2 linked regions of the Desulfurobacterium sp. TC5-1 genome follow. The protein of the gene in region 1 interacts with the protein of each later gene in a pairwise test. Links are inferred from orthologs where the notes say so. Each region holds a gene or a part of one and is shown on either strand. Other genes may lie near its edges.

Region 1 (6,427 bases):
ATCCTAATGACAGATTTGTTAAATCCAACCTGAAAAGCCTCACTTTAGCCACTATAGTAGAATTAGGATATTAATTTCCGGAACTTGAGAGGTTTAACCTGTGAAACTTTTTGAAATCACCGGTAAGATAGTCATTGGATTCCTCGAATTTATCGGGAGATGGTTTTTAATCGCTGGAAAGGCCGTATCCCTTGCATTTAAAAAGCCCTTGAAAGCAGGGAGATACTTCTACTACCTGGCCACGATAGGAGCAGATTCCTTCCCGGTTATAGCAATCACTTCCCTATTCACCGGCGGTGTTATAGCACTTGAAACCTATACTGCATTTCACAGATTTAACGCAGAATACCTCATAGGTGCAGTTGTCGGTATCTCTATGGCAAGAGAGTTAAGCCCCGTTTTAACAGCACTCCTCGTCACGGCCAGAACCGGTTCAGCAATGGCTGCTGAAATCGGAACGATGAGGGTAACTGAACAGATAGATGCCCTCGAAATGATGGCGGTTAATCCTATAAAATACCTTATAACGCCGAGGGTTTATGCAACCATCGTTGGAACGGTTGTCCTGAGTGTTCTATCGGATATTATCGGTTTTGTCGGTGGATACATAGTAGGTGTAAAAATGTTCAACATCAACAGCACCCTTTTTATGAGATACACTCAAAACTTCATGACTATGGACGATGTATGGCACGGTCTAATCAAAGCTGCTTTCTTTGGTTTCATCCTCTCTGTGACAAGCTGTCTGTACGGATATTACACAAAAGGAGGCGCCAAAGGTGTCGGTGAAGCAACAACGAAAGCTGTAGTCACATCATCGATGGCCATTCTTATATTTGACTACATAATAACTTACATTTTAAGAACCCTGAACCTCTGACGGAGTATAGATGAAAATAGCCATAAAAGTGGAAAATTTAAAGAAAAGTTTTGGAAATAAAATCGTACACAACGGCGTATCTTTCAACGTGTACGAAGGTGAAATCTTCGTCATAATGGGTCCATCAGGAACGGGCAAAAGTGTTTTGCTTAAACAGATATCAGGACTGGTAACACCGGATGAAGGAAAAGTAATCGTATATGGAAAAGACGTTTTTTCTCTATCCGAAGAAGAAAAATTCCACTTTAGAGAAGAGCTAACTTATGTTTTTCAGGGAGGAGCTCTATTTGACTCCCTAACAGTATGGGAAAATGTCGCCTTCTTTCTCCTTGAAAACAAAGGTATTCCAGCCGAAGAGGCAAGGAAGGAAGCTGAACGTTACCTTTCCCTCGTTGGAATGCACGGAACAGAAGACCTATACCCTTCTGAACTCTCCGGCGGTATGAGAAAAAGAGTTGCCATAGCGAGAGCTCTCTGTGTAAACCCCAAATGTATCTTGTTTGATGAACCAACATCGGGACTTGACCCCGTAATGACCGCTATAATTGACAAGATGATCTTAAAGCTTAAAAATGAACTCGGTAAAACATGCGTTGTAGTCAGCCATGATATCAACAGTGCTTTTAGGATAGCTGATAGAATGGCCATTCTCTGGAACGGAAAAATACTGGAACTTGGTAAACCAGAAGAGATAGAAAAATCTCAAAATCCAGCAGTAAGACAGTTTATAGAAGGCCTTCCTGAAGGCCCGATAACAGCTAATCTGGGGTATAGAGGATGAAAAATCTTTCCGTAGAGGCAAAGGTCGGTGCGTTTGTAATAGCAGGACTTCTTGGACTTGGCATAATAGCCACAACAATAGAACCCCTAAAGTACAGTAGTGAAAGGGCTATCAGCCAATATTACATTCTCTTTGACAACGTTGCAGGACTTGCCGAAGAAGCACCGGTTATGGTTGCAGGGGTTCGCGTCGGAAAAGTTACAAACATAGAGGTGCTACCAAACGGAAAAGCAAAAGTCAAAGTTGTGTTCACAAAACCTGTAACGCTCCACCAGGACGCCTATGCAATCATAGAAACGATGGGACTAATGGGTGAAAAATACGTAGAGATAATCCCCGGTTCTGAAAATGCGCCCGTTCTGACTTCCGGCTCAACTATTACAAGAGGAAAATCTACAATTTCAACCGACCAGCTTATGCTCAAAATTTACGAAACCGTTGACGCTCTAAATCAATCATTAATAACACCTGACGGAAAAAACAGAATAGCACTGCTCCTCAATCAGATAACAAAACTCACCGAACAGGTTACAGCAACAGTGGAAGACAACAGAGAAAACCTGAGAAAACTCGCCCAAAACCTTGCTTCTTTGTCTGAATTTTTAAAAAGTGACGTTCCTGAAATTGCAGAAAACCTTAAGTCACTCTCTTCACAGCTTAATGAGATAGTCGTAGAAAACAGGGGAGACATTAGAGACATCGTAAAAAACTTAAAAACTTCATCAGAGGAAGCACCTAAACTTGTAGCTGAGGCAGAAAGAATAGCCGATCAAATAAACGCAACTGTGACACAGATAAACAGACTCATAAGCGGAAAGAACGAAGAAAACATTTCAGCAGCCATTGAGAATGTTAAGAAATCTACAAGAAACCTCAATGAACTTATCAAGAAACTACAGCAGGGCAACGGCACAATAGCAAAGATAATAAACGACGATACACTGTACAAAAACCTCACAAGTGCCGCTCATGCCCTTGGTAAACTTGCCGACAAATTTGAACAAACAAAGGTTTACATAGGATTCAGGGGTGACGTAAACACCGCCACAGGCAACGCAAGAGGTGGCATCTCTTTAAGAGTTGTTCCCGAATCAAAAGACAGATATTACCTGTTTGAAGTTGTTGCAGATTCCCACGGAAAGATAGACCACACAACCTATTACATAACAAACGCAACGGGTGCTCTATCTATTGATGAGAAGGTAACGCAAAGCTTTGACACAGAATTTACACTCCAGTACGCAAGAATTTTTAAAGACCCGTTTTTCCTGAAAAATGGAAAGTGGGTGCTGAGAGGTGGCGTCATAGAGACAACTGCCGGTGGTGGAATTGATTATCTCTTTCCAGACAACAAATGGAAAATTTATACATCCATCTGGGACATAGACAGAAAGGACGGTTACGGAAAGCAACTGCCTCCTCATCTGCGAATAGGCTTATCCTACAACATAAACAAAAACTGGTATCTTTACTTCGGCGGAGATGAACTTCTCTACAATAAGTGGCGGGGATTCTTTATTGGAAGTGGTTTATCTTTTGGTGACGAAGATGTTAAGTACCTCATGGGTTCAATGCCATCTTTTTAATCGGGAGTTATAGGGATGATAGCGGTTATAGACTACGGTATGGGAAATTTAAGAAGTGTTAGTAAGGCCGTCGAGTACGTGGGCGGCAACGTTGTTGTTACAGACGAAATGCATAAGATAAAAGACGCAGAAGCCATAATTCTGCCAGGTGTCGGAGCTTTTAAAGACGCCGTTAAAAATTTAAAAGAAAGAAACCTATGGGAAGTCATAATAAGAGAGGTTGAAAAGGGTAAACCTTTTTTAGGGATATGCCTCGGACTCCATCTGCTTTTTGAGAAAGGTTACGAATTCGGCGAAGAAGAAGGACTTGGCATCATAAAGGGAAAAGTTGTAAGATTTGAACTCCCCCATGAGTACAAAATCCCACACATGGGCTGGAATCAGGTTTCTATCAAAAAAGAATCAAGATTCCTAAACGGTATAAAAACCGGCGAATTTTTCTACTTTGTCCATTCTTACTACGTTAAACCAGAGGATGCGTCTGTTATCCTTACAACAACAGACTACGGTATCGACTTTGTCTCTTCTATAGAAAAAGAAAACATAATAGCCACTCAATTCCACCCCGAAAAGAGTCAGAAAGCCGGACTCAAACTCCTTTCAAACTTTCTTGAAATGGTAGGGACAAACTAATGGTTATCTACGGCGTTAATCCCATAATGGAAGCCTTAAGGGCAGACTACCCTATACTGAAAGTCTATGTTGATGAAAGGTTTAAACATCGGGAAATTCTATCCCTTTTAAAGAAAAAGAGGATTAAAACGGTAAAAACCGGAAGGAAAAAACTATCCGAAGTTTCCAAAACGGATAAACATCAGGGCATTGTAGCCCTCGTCTCCCCTGTCGAACCAAAATCCTTTGATGAACTTGTGGAAAGGACTATCGCAACAGGCGGCTACCTTTTATTTTTAGATAGAGTGGAAGACCCCCACAACTTGGGTGCCATCTTTAGAAGTGCCGACGCCTTTGGTGCCGCAGGGATAGTTATCCCTAAAGACAGAAGTGTTACCATAACGGACACCGTGGTAAAAGCATCAACCGGTGCAGTATTCTACGTTCCATTTGCCATAGTAAACAGTTTCCGCCAGAGTCTGTTTGAATTCAAAGAGAAAGGCGGTTGGCTAATAGGACTTGAGGCAGGCGGAAAAGACATAAGCAGATACTCTTTTCCCTATCCTGTAGGACTTATTGCCGGCTCTGAAGGGAAAGGTATCTCAAAACCTGTAAAAAAACTGTTGGATGACATCGTAACGATTCCCATGAAAGGACATGTTAATTCTTTAAACGTTTCCAATGCTGTAGCCATAGGATTATATTTATTATCAGTCCAAAAATAACGGAGGAAATTATGGAAAATCTCAAGGGAAAACTTGTATTTATTCAAACAACTTCAGGTGAAGGTGTAATACCTTCTTCAGGTATCATAGGTATCTTAGATGAAATAGGCGATGACTACCTGAAAATCAAAGATGCAGGTATGTTTGCACTTATACCAACATCCCAGGGTGCACAAGCCACGATAATGCCTGTCGATCCAACTGCAAACGAACCCGTTGATGCAATCGTAATGAAATCCCAGATCGTAACAATCGTTCCTGTCGGAGAAAGATCAAGATTGAAAGAGTTCCATCAACAGTTTAAAGCGGCAGCAGCAGGAATAGAACTGCCATCAACCGGCCTTGACATCTCTAAGATTAAAGAATTTCCAAAAGGCGGACAGGGAGGTATATCACTCACTTGAAAAACCCGGAATTTTCAGACCTAATATTCTCTCTTCCCTTCCCGATTGCCGTATGCGATAGGTCGGGAAGGGTTTTCTTTTTCAATCAAAAGCTGGAAATGCTACTGAACCGCTCAAGGAAATATCTTGAAGGTAAAAACATTTCTGAAATCCTCGCAGCAGACATCAAAAAATGGATAGAAAAATGCGTGACTGACGGAATAGAGATTCACAACGTGGAAGTCAACGGCTTTATACTGTCCATATCTCCGTTTTTCTCAGGTGAAGAGATAAAAGGTGCTGTCGTCGCCGTAAAGACAAAAAAGAAGGACAACCCGGCAGAACACTTTGATGTCTTTTTAAAAGGCATATCTCATGAACTCCGCAATCCGTTAAGTGGAATGAAAGCCTCTGCAAAACTGATGCTTACATTAAAAAACTTTGATGAAGAACTGTTAGAAGTCATCCTTTCAGAAATAGAGCGAATAGAGAGGTTCTTAGACAGAATATCTGAAAGCTTTGACTTCACAAATCTTAAATGGTGTAGATACAACATACACAGACTTTTAAACGATGTTCTAAAAACGTTTAAAACGGTATTCGAAGAAAAAGGAATAGAGATAGATAGACGGTTTGACCCTTCCCTGCCTGAAGTTTACATGGACAAAGACCGAATGTTTCAGGTCATCTCTAACCTTATAAAGAACAGCATTGAAGCACTTGAAAACGCAAAAAACAAAGTCATAACGATTGAAACAGGATACGCAATTCAACCAAAGGGCTTTTACTTCATAAAAATAAAAGATACCGGCAGTGGCATGGAAAAAGAAGACCTGGAAAACCTCTTCACACCGTTTTTTACAAAAGGCAAAGAAAAGGGAACAGGCCTCGGAATGTACATATCAAAAGAGATTGTAACCAACCACGGTGGTAAAATAGAAGTTCAAAGCGAGAAAGGAAAAGGCACAACTGTATCCATCTATCTACCTATCGGAGACCTGAAAGGCAATGGCAAGGATTCTCATAGCTGACGATGAAAGAAACATAAGGTTAGTACTGAAAAAGTATCTTGAAACCCTGGGGCACACAGTTTACGAAGCGGAAGACGGAAACAGAGCCCTTGAGATACTAAAGACCAAAAAGCCGGATTTGGCCTTTTTAGATATAAAAATGCCCGGTATTAGCGGCATAGACCTCCTCTCTTATGAAAAAGATATCCCTAAAGTAATACTAACAGCTTACGGCACGATGGACTACACGATTAAAGCAATTGACAGAGGTGCCGTTGAGTACATTACCAAACCTTTTGAACTTGAAGACATAAAAACGATCGTTGACCGAATTACCTTTTCAACAGAAAAGGAAGAACTTGACGTAATAGATGAAGACGCCATCATAGGCTCAAGCAAAAAGATGCAGGAAGTTTTTAAGCTAATAGGAAGAGTGGCCAGGACAGATGC
Region 2 (8,697 bases), on another replicon or contig:
GAATACCTTCTTCCTCATATGTGTCACCCGCTTTTCTTTTCCCGTATTCAGAAACGAAAAAAGCTTTCTGGCCGTTCTTTTTCCCGATTATCAGGTCAAGTCCCCACCTTTTTAAGCTTTTGAATTTAAACTCCCTTCCTTTTTCGGGCTGCCCTAAAGTTTCAAACACCAGCGTATTCAGTGCCTGTATTTCTCTGAGTTCGGTTACAGTCATGTTTTTTTCCTCCTGTTATCTTTCATGTATAAAGATATATTTTCTAACTCATTTTGTCAATAAATCTAAAGCATTATTGTAGTTTAGAAATGCTCACCTTTAACGAACAGCCTGTCACAGGTAACTTTAAAGAGAAGGTAGATTGACACGATCCTTTCAGGAGGGTTTATTAATTGAAAATTAGTTGCAATTGTATTTCGAAGGACTATATTTATAAATGCAAATAAAAATAATTTTCAGAAAAGGAGGTTTTTATGGAAGAGAGAAAAGGAATACCGTTGTTGGGTGAAAAGTTTCCAGAAATTGAAGTTCAAACAACTCACGGAAAGATTAGGTTACCTGAAGCATTTAAAGGTAAATGGTTTGTCCTTTTCAGCCATCCTGCCGATTTTACACCTGTGTGCACGACAGAATTTGTAGCGTTCCAGAAAAGGTATGATAAGTTCAGGGAGTTAAATTGTGAGCTTATAGGCCTGAGCGTTGATCAGGTTTTTTCGCACATTAAGTGGGAAGAGTGGATAAAGGATAAACTGGGCGTTGAAATCGAGTTTCCGATAATTGCCGATACAGGTGCAGTTGCCGATGTACTTGGTCTTATTCATCCGGGAAAAGGTACAAATACGGTTAGGGCGGTTTTTGTGGTTGACCCTGAAGGAGTTGTAAGATTGATTCTTTACTATCCTCAGGAGTTAGGCAGAAATATTGATGAGATTTTAAGGGCAGTTAAAGGTCTTCAGGTGTCCGATAAAAACGGTGTTGCCCTTCCTGCTAACTGGCCTGAGAATGAGCTTATTGGTGATAAGGTGATTATTCCGCCTGCTACAGATGTTGAAACTGCCAGGCAGAGACTTGAAGCCGCTTCAAAAGGTGAAATTGAGTGCTTTGACTGGTGGCTCTGCTTTAAAAGGCTTTAAAAAGGAGGGGGTTACGCCCCTTCCTCTATTGCTTTTTCAATTTCTTCAGGTTTAACAAAGGCTGTCCCTAACTTTCCTACAACAATTCCGCCTGCAATGTTTGCAATTTCCGCGGCTTTTTCCGGTGATGCGCCGGCAACTAAAGATAGAGTGAAAACCGCTATAACCGTATCTCCGGCTCCTGTAACATCATAAACCTGCTTGGCTTTTGCCGGTATGTGGTAGCTTTTGTCTCTCTTTATCAGGCTCATGCCTTTTTCGCTTCTTGTTATCAGTGCAAAATCAAGCTTAAACTTTTCAATCAGTTTTTTTCCGGCTTTTTCTGCAGTTTCTTCCGTTTCAGGGTATATGCCGACAGCCTGGTATGTCTCTTTCATGTTTGGCGTCATAGCTGTTACATCGTGGTAGAGATGAAAATTTCTCTCTTTAGGGTCAAGGGTTACAATTTTGCCGCTTTTTTTTACTTCTGCTGCAGCTTTAAAAAGCTCTTCTGTAATAACCCCTTTTCCGTAATCTGAAATAATTATTCCGTCAAAGTTCCTGAAATCTTCCCTGAACTCTTCTATTATTTTAAGGACAATCTCCCTGTTTAAATACTCTTTTGATTCCCAATCAACTCTAAGAAGCTGCTGAGCGCCGGCTATGATTCTTGTTTTTACGGTTGTCGGCCTCGTTTCATCCTTTATCAGAAGGGAAGTGTCAATTCCTCTTTTTTTCAGCATCTGCTCTAACATCTTTCCCTTTTCATCGTTTCCAACCACGCCAAGAACGATAGGCTTTGCTCCCAGCGTTTTTAAGTTTACCGCAACGTTTGCCGCACCTCCCGGTTTTGCCGTTGTCTCTTTTGCCTCCACAACCGGAACGGGTGCTTCCGGTGAAATCCTTTCAACCTTTCCAGAAATGTACTCGTCTATCATCAGATCGCCGATAACCAGTATTTTCTTTCCTCTGAACTTTTTGGTTATTCCTTTCACTGCTTCTCTCCTGAGCCTGAGTTAACAAATGATACCATCTTTTGAGGTGACAATTATTGTCACCTGAATTTTGATTCAGCCGGATAAGTGACAAATTTTGTCACCTGCTTTATGGGGATTTTTGTCTGCAGCTGTAAATTGCAATTAAGACTGATTTTATGGTGCACGGCATGTATCTTTAGTTTTTACCATTAAAACCATAAACCTGGCACGGTAAATGCTAATACAAGTTAGTGAGGTTTTAAAAAAGCCTACAAAAAAACTTTTATAGAAAAGGAGGTACATCATGAGAAAGGCGTTTACGCTGGTAGAACTTCTCATCGTCGTGGCAATTATTGCAATCCTTGCCGCGATTGCTATTCCGCAGTACACCAACTATGTAAGAAAGGCGGCTGCGGCAAATGTTCAATCAACGCTGGCTTCCTGCGTTACTGCAGCCTTGGCTCAGTTTGCCGATACGGGCAATACAACTTATATCTGCCCAGTGAAAGATGATAACAATACAAACGCTACTATTACATTAAATTCTACCGGTACACTTACAGGTATTAGTCCAACAACTTTTAAAGTGAAAGGTCATAATGTTTCTTGTTCCGTTGACAGTAATACAAATACCATTACTTGCACGCCACAATAATAAATTTTCCTGTCAAATTTGATATCTGCGCGTCCGGATTGCCCGGGCGCGGTTTTATTTAATTTATGTGTATATAATTATGCAGGGGAGAATTGGATGAACAAAAGGGGGGCTTTTTCATTAATAGAACTTCTTATTGTTATTTCCATTATTTCTATACTTTCACTGGTGGCTGTTCAAACATTTGTTAATTATAAAGAAAAAGCTGTTGTTTCAAGAGTGCAGTCAGACTTGATTACCTGTGCCGGAGAGCTTATGGCTCAGTTTGCCAATAACGGAACACTTACAAAGGTATGTAGAGTTTATGATTCCAGTGATACCTGTACTCTGGTAATTGATTTTAGTAATGCTTCAAATTCTTCTGCGGCAAACTCTTACATTAAAATTGCCAATTCTAACTGCACTTTCCACGTTCACGGAATAAAAATCGTTTGTGATATCGATACTGCTTACGGACATGTAAACGGTTTTATTCATTGTTATCAAACTCCCTGAAAACCTTCCTTTATTTTTGTTTTTTATCGGGTGATTCTCTTGACACTTTACACCTTCCGTCTAAATTATATACCGAACCTGATTAGCACTCACCTTAGGTGAGTGCTAAAAATCCAGAAAAAGGAGGGTGTGACGATGAAGTTAAAGCCTCTCTACGATAGGGTGGTTGTAAAGAAAGTTGAGATGGAGCAGAAGACCGCTGGTGGAATTATCCTTCCAGATACCGCTAAGGAAGAGTCTCAAATTGGAGAAGTTGTTGCCGTTGGTGAAGGGAAACTTCTTGACAACGGTGAGGTAAGACCTCTCAAGGTTAAAGCCGGTGACAGGGTTCTCTACAGCAAGTATGCAGGGAACGAAGTTGAGCTTGATGGTGAAAAGTATCTCATCATCAGAGAAGAAGACATCCTTGCCATCGTTGAGTAAAAAAATTCAAGGAGGAGGTGAGAACCATGGCAGGAAAAGATATTAGATTTGCTGATGAAGCAAGGCAGAAAGTTAAGATAGGTGTTGATAAGCTTGCCAACGCTGTAAAGGCAACAATGGGTCCTGGTGGTAGAAACGTTGTTATTGAAAGGAAGTTCGGTTCACCACTTGTTACAAAAGACGGTGTTACTGTTGCAAAAGAGATTGAGCTTGTGGATCCAATTGAGAACATTGGTGCTCAGCTTGTTAAAGAGGTTGCTCAAAAGACAGCTGACAAGGCCGGTGACGGAACGACAACAGCTACTGTTCTTGCTCAGGCTATCTTTAACGACGGTCTCAAGTTTGTAACTGCCGGCGATAATGCCATTGAGCTTAAAAGAGGTGTTGACGCTGCTGTTGAGAAGATTGTAGAAGAGCTTAAGGCAATATCAAAGCCTGTTGAGACAAAGGAGCAGATTGCTCAGGTTGCAACAATTTCTGCAAACTACGATAAAGAGATTGGCGAGCTCATCGCTGAAGCTATGGATAAAGTAGGCAAGGAAGGCGTTATCACTGTTGAAGAGGCTAAAGGGCTCAAGACAGAACTTAAAGTTGTTGAGGGTATGCAGTTTGACAGAGGTTATCTCTCACCATACTTCGTAACAGATCCTGACAAGATGGAAGCTGTTCTTGAGAATCCTTACATTCTCATCTACGGTAAGAAGATTTCAAACATAAGAGAGCTTCTTCCAGTTCTTGAATCTGTTGCAAGAGAGGGAAGACCACTTCTCATCATCGCTGAAGATGTGGAAGGTGAAGCTCTGGCAACACTCGTTGTTAACAAGCTCCGTGGAACATTAAGCGTATGTGCGGTTAAAGCACCTGGTTTTGGTGAAAGAAGAAAGGCTATGCTTCAGGATATTGCTATCCTTACAGGTGGACAGGCTATCCTTGAAGACCTTGGCATCAAGCTTGAAAACGTTACACTTGATATGCTTGGTCAGGCTGACAAGGTTGTTGTTGACAAAGAGCACACGACTATTATCGGCGGTAAAGGTAAGCCGGAAGAGATTGAAGCAAGAATTAAGCAGATTAAGGCAGAGCTTGAAAAGGCAACTTCTGAGTACGATAAAGAGAAGCTTCAGGAAAGACTTGCCAAGCTTGCAGGTGGTGTAGCTATCATCAAGGTAGGTGCTGCTACTGAAGCTGAACTTAAAGAGAAGAAGGCAAGGGTTGAAGATGCACTTCACGCAACAAGAGCTGCAGTAGAAGAGGGTATTGTTCCCGGTGGTGGAACAGCACTCCTTGCTGCTGCAAGGAAGCTTGATGAGCTTATAAAAGAGCTTGACGAAGCTAACGAAATTGACAGAAAGCATGGTGTTGAGATAGTTAAGAAAGCTGTTGAAGCACCATTGAGGCAGATTGCTGAGAACGCAGGTTACGCCGGACAGGTTGTTGTTGAGAAGGTTAAAGAGCTTATCAACGAGAAAGGCATAAACTACGGATTCAACGCAAGAAAAGGTGAATATGAAGACCTTGTAGCAGCAGGTGTAATTGACCCAACCAAGGTTGAGAGGGTTGCTCTTCAAAACGCTGCTTCAGTTGCCGGCCTTCTCCTCACAACAGAGGCCACAATTACTGAAATTCCTGAGAAAGAAGAGAAGAACGTACCTCCAATGCCTGAATATTAATGACAGATTTAAGGTAGAAGAGGGGGCATACGCCCCCTCTTTTTATTTTTCCTTCACAATTTTCACCATTCCCTTAAAAATCAGGAACGGATCATAGGTTCCTTTTCCAATCATTTCTTTTAAAATATTTCCGTAGCCGCCTGTAAATACGACCGGTAAGCCTGAATACTTTTCCATTACCTCTTTAACGGCACCTTTTAGTGCGAGGGCTGTTCCCACTTTTATGCATTCTGCTGTTGACTTTCCAGGGAGTTTGTCTATAAATCTGTTTTCCACTTCTGGAAGCTGTTCTGTAACAAGATTCAGCGCCCTATGGATTGCTTTCACTCCTGGCAGAATGATTCCGCCGATAAAAGTTTTTTCAATAACTATATCAACAACTACTGTTGTTCCTGCAGACACAACTATGCCGCTGTTTTCGTAGTCTAAAATTCCGCAGGCGAGGGCTATTCTGTCAGCGCCCAACCTTTCAGGGTTTTTGTAGTCTATCTTTACAGGAAGCGGTATCCGGGCGTTTACGAAAGTTGTTTTTTTGAAGGCTTTCTTAAAAGTTTCATTAAGTGACGGAACTACGCTTGAGATAACTGCCGATTCACCTTTTACAGGAAAAAATTTCCTGACTTCCCCTGTCGGTATCTGAATTGCATTTTCAAACGTTTTGCCGTTCCAGAAAACAACTTTTACAAAACTGTTTCCTGCATCTATCAGGGCAACCATTTTAAGTCCTGTATTCAGCGTTTATTTTCACATATTCATAGCTAAAGTCGCAGGTTAAGTATTCAAAAAATGCGCTGCCAAGGTTAAGGTTAACTTCTATCACAATCTCTTCACTTTTTTTCATGTACTTATGCACGACGGTTTCGTCGTAGTCTGTCTTTGTCCCTTTAAAGAGGAGGTAACCGCCGATTTTAAGTTCGGTTTTCTCTTCCACTAATTTTACGCCTGCGCTGCCGGCTGCTGCTATGATTCTTCCCCAGTTAGGGTCGCAGCCAAAAACAGCCGTTTTTACTAAAGGTGAAAGGGCAATTTTCCTTGCCACTTTCCTTGCTTCTTCTTTTGTCCTTGCACCGATGACTTTAATCCTCACCACTTTTGTTGCGCCTTCTCCGTCTTTTACAATCTGGTAGGCAAGGGATTTCATCACTTCTTTCAAACCATCTAAAAATTCGCCGTAATTTTCTTCCGTTATTCTCTTTCCTGATGTACCGTTTGCAAGGAAGAATACAGTATCGTTGGTGCTCATGTCACCATCAACGGTTATTGCGTTAAAGCTTATTTCGTTTGCCTCTCTTAACGCTTTTTCAAGCAATTTTTTGTCTATCTCTGCGTCTGTAGCGATGAACGAAAGCATCGTTGCCATTGCAGGGTCTATCATACCTGCCCCTTTTGCTATTCCGCCGATGGTAAAACCTTTTCCTTCAAAGAAGGCGGTTTTCGGGAATGTATCGGTTGTCATTATAGCCTGGGCAGCCTCTTTAGAGGTTGCCTTTCCCAAGTTTTCTACCGCTTCTTCTATCCCTTTTTCCATTCTGTCCATTGGTAGAAATTCGCCTATTACACCTGTTGATGCGACTAAAAACGGTGATTTTCCCGTAAGGTTCTGGCAGATTTTTGCCATTGTTTCAGCGTCTTTCATTCCCCTTTCGCCAGTGCAGGCATTTGCATTTCCGCTGTTTGCAACGATACCGTGGACTTTTTCATAGGCTTTAACCAATTTTTGAGACAGTTTAACCGGTGCAGCCTTAACATCGTTTGTTGTAAAGACCGCCGCTGCCGTTGCCGGTTTTTCGGAAACTATCACCAGAATATCTTTTTTATTTGATGGTTTGAGGGTGTTCTTTATGTTGCCCTTTCCAGTTCCACATAAAAAGCCTTTTACATCAGCTATTCCTTTCACCTGCAACCTCTCGCTATTTTTTTCTCATTTTAGCATTTATGAGTGCTGGCTTTAAATTTAAGGAAAACAGAAAGCATAAGAAGGAGAGAGATGATTTTTAAGAGAGCAAAGGAGATTTTTGCGGAGCGCTTAAAACGTGCAGGTATTGAGAATGTCAAATACTTGAGGAAGCCGGGAAGAGGCGACCTTTTTAACAGACTTGCCTACCTTGTTGCTACGGGCAGGTTTAAGGTTGTTGGAAAGGAAGAATTTGGTGAGATTCTTCCCGGTAGAATTCTTGATAGTGTTGGTGGTGTAAACCTGCTCTTTTCAACTGGTAGCGCTATAGCTGATGCAGTTATTCTAAAGTCAAGTGGTAGTTTTAAAGGTGTTTCTATCATATCAAGAGAGGATTTTTCGTATCCGGACATTGCTGTTGACATGCGATTTTTCCCTTCATTGATTGATAAGGAGAAGAGGAGTCTTTTTAATCAGCTTGAGATTATGTTCGGTGTTGTTAAAGATTACTTTACGCCTGAGAACTTTTATCTTATAGATAGTGAAGGCTACTGTGTGCCTTATCTAAAAGAGTTCTTTACGCCGGATGTTCCGTTTGAGATTTGTTCTAAACCTTTAAAAAAGCGTATTGTCGTCCTTGATCCGAATGCTGATGAGACGCTGACGCGGGACGATGTTGATGAAGATACTGTCCTTGTTTTTGGAGGTATTGTTGATCACGGTGAGCGGTTAAAAGGTGCTACCGCTGAAATTTACCGTGGGGCTGTTCATAGAAAAATTGCTTACAGAGGTTCAATACTTCCGGTTTCAGACAGAATCAACGAACTTACAAAGCTGTTGTGTGATTTTCTCACGTGCACCGATTCCCTTGAGGAGGTTATAAGACGGAATCTTACCAGACAGGCAAAGTTAAGGATTGCGAGAGAATCCGTTACCGCTAATTTAAAAAGAATTAAAGATGTAAACGGCGTTCATAAATGTTTACCGCTCTCTTTTTACAATCAACTTGCTGAGGAATTTTCCCTTAAAGATTTCCACTTTCGCAAGGCTTCAAAGCACGTAAACGGATTTACAGTCGTAAAAGATGAAATTCTTGATAAAATAATAAAAGAAGAAGCTGTAAAAGGCAGAAAAATTTTGCAGATAGAGGGTTTAATTGATGGGTATATTGTCAAGAAGTATCCTTGAACTTATTGGAAATACGCCTCTTTTTGAACTTACCGTTGAAGGTGTGACCTTTTACGCAAAACTTGAAATGTTTAATCCCGGCGGCAGTATAAAGGACAGAGTTGCCCTTTCGATTGTTGAGGATGCAGAGAAAAGAGGGCTTTTAAAGAAGGGAAAGAGAGTAATAGAGGCTACAAGCGGAAACACGGGAATAGGTCTTGCCCTTGTCTGTGCTGCAAAAGGTTACGGCTGCACGATTGTTATGCCGGAAAACATGAGTGAGGAGAGAAAGAAGATACTGAAGGCTTA

The links.
Region 2: the proteins of H153_RS0108355 (region 1) and groL interact in binary tests that used the Escherichia coli proteins (3 or more experiments, as listed by UniProt). The link is inferred for Desulfurobacterium sp. TC5-1 from one-to-one orthologs.

Annotation. Positions count from the first base shown.
Region 1 is NZ_ATXC01000002.1:140,222-146,648, forward strand. The notes cover bases 9-2,775. They hold H153_RS0108355 (ABC transporter ATP-binding protein), read left to right. Parts: upstream 9-890; coding sequence 891-1,661; downstream 1,662-2,775. Other genes in these bases: H153_RS0108350 (ABC transporter permease), read left to right, coding at 101-880; H153_RS0108360 (MlaD family protein), read left to right, coding at 1,658-2,775. Also shown: more of H153_RS0108360, read left to right, coding at 2,776-3,247; imidazole glycerol phosphate synthase subunit HisH, read left to right, coding at 3,263-3,880; 23S rRNA (guanosine(2251)-2'-O)-methyltransferase RlmB, read left to right, coding at 3,880-4,584; H153_RS0108375 (hypothetical protein), read left to right, coding at 4,596-4,988; H153_RS0108380 (ATP-binding protein), read left to right, coding at 4,985-5,998; H153_RS0108385 (sigma-54 dependent transcriptional regulator), read left to right, coding at 5,976-6,427. UniProt on the Escherichia coli protein: Part of the ABC transporter complex MlaFEDB, which is involved in a phospholipid transport pathway that maintains lipid asymmetry in the outer membrane by retrograde trafficking of phospholipids from the outer membrane to the inner membrane.
Region 2 is NZ_ATXC01000001.1:934,674-943,370, reverse strand. What follows is about bases 3,030-6,005. They hold groL (chaperonin GroEL), read left to right. Parts: upstream 3,030-3,683; coding sequence 3,684-5,327; downstream 5,328-6,005. Other genes in these bases: H153_RS0104800 (type III pantothenate kinase), read right to left, coding at 5,370-6,005; groES (co-chaperone GroES), read left to right, coding at 3,370-3,657; H153_RS09920 (prepilin-type N-terminal cleavage/methylation domain-containing protein), read left to right, coding at 3,030-3,234. Outside these bases: H153_RS0104835 (TIGR00703 family protein), read right to left, coding at 1-214; H153_RS0104830 (peroxiredoxin), read left to right, coding at 469-1,128; rfaE1 (D-glycero-beta-D-manno-heptose-7-phosphate kinase), read right to left, coding at 1,140-2,102; H153_RS10260 (prepilin-type N-terminal cleavage/methylation domain-containing protein), read left to right, coding at 2,389-2,739; more of H153_RS09920, read left to right, coding at 2,836-3,029; more of H153_RS0104800, read right to left, coding at 6,006-6,044; bifunctional glutamate N-acetyltransferase/amino-acid acetyltransferase ArgJ, read right to left, coding at 6,046-7,224; H153_RS0104790 (tRNA (guanine-N1)-methyltransferase), read left to right, coding at 7,315-8,409; cysK (cysteine synthase A), read left to right, coding at 8,381-8,697.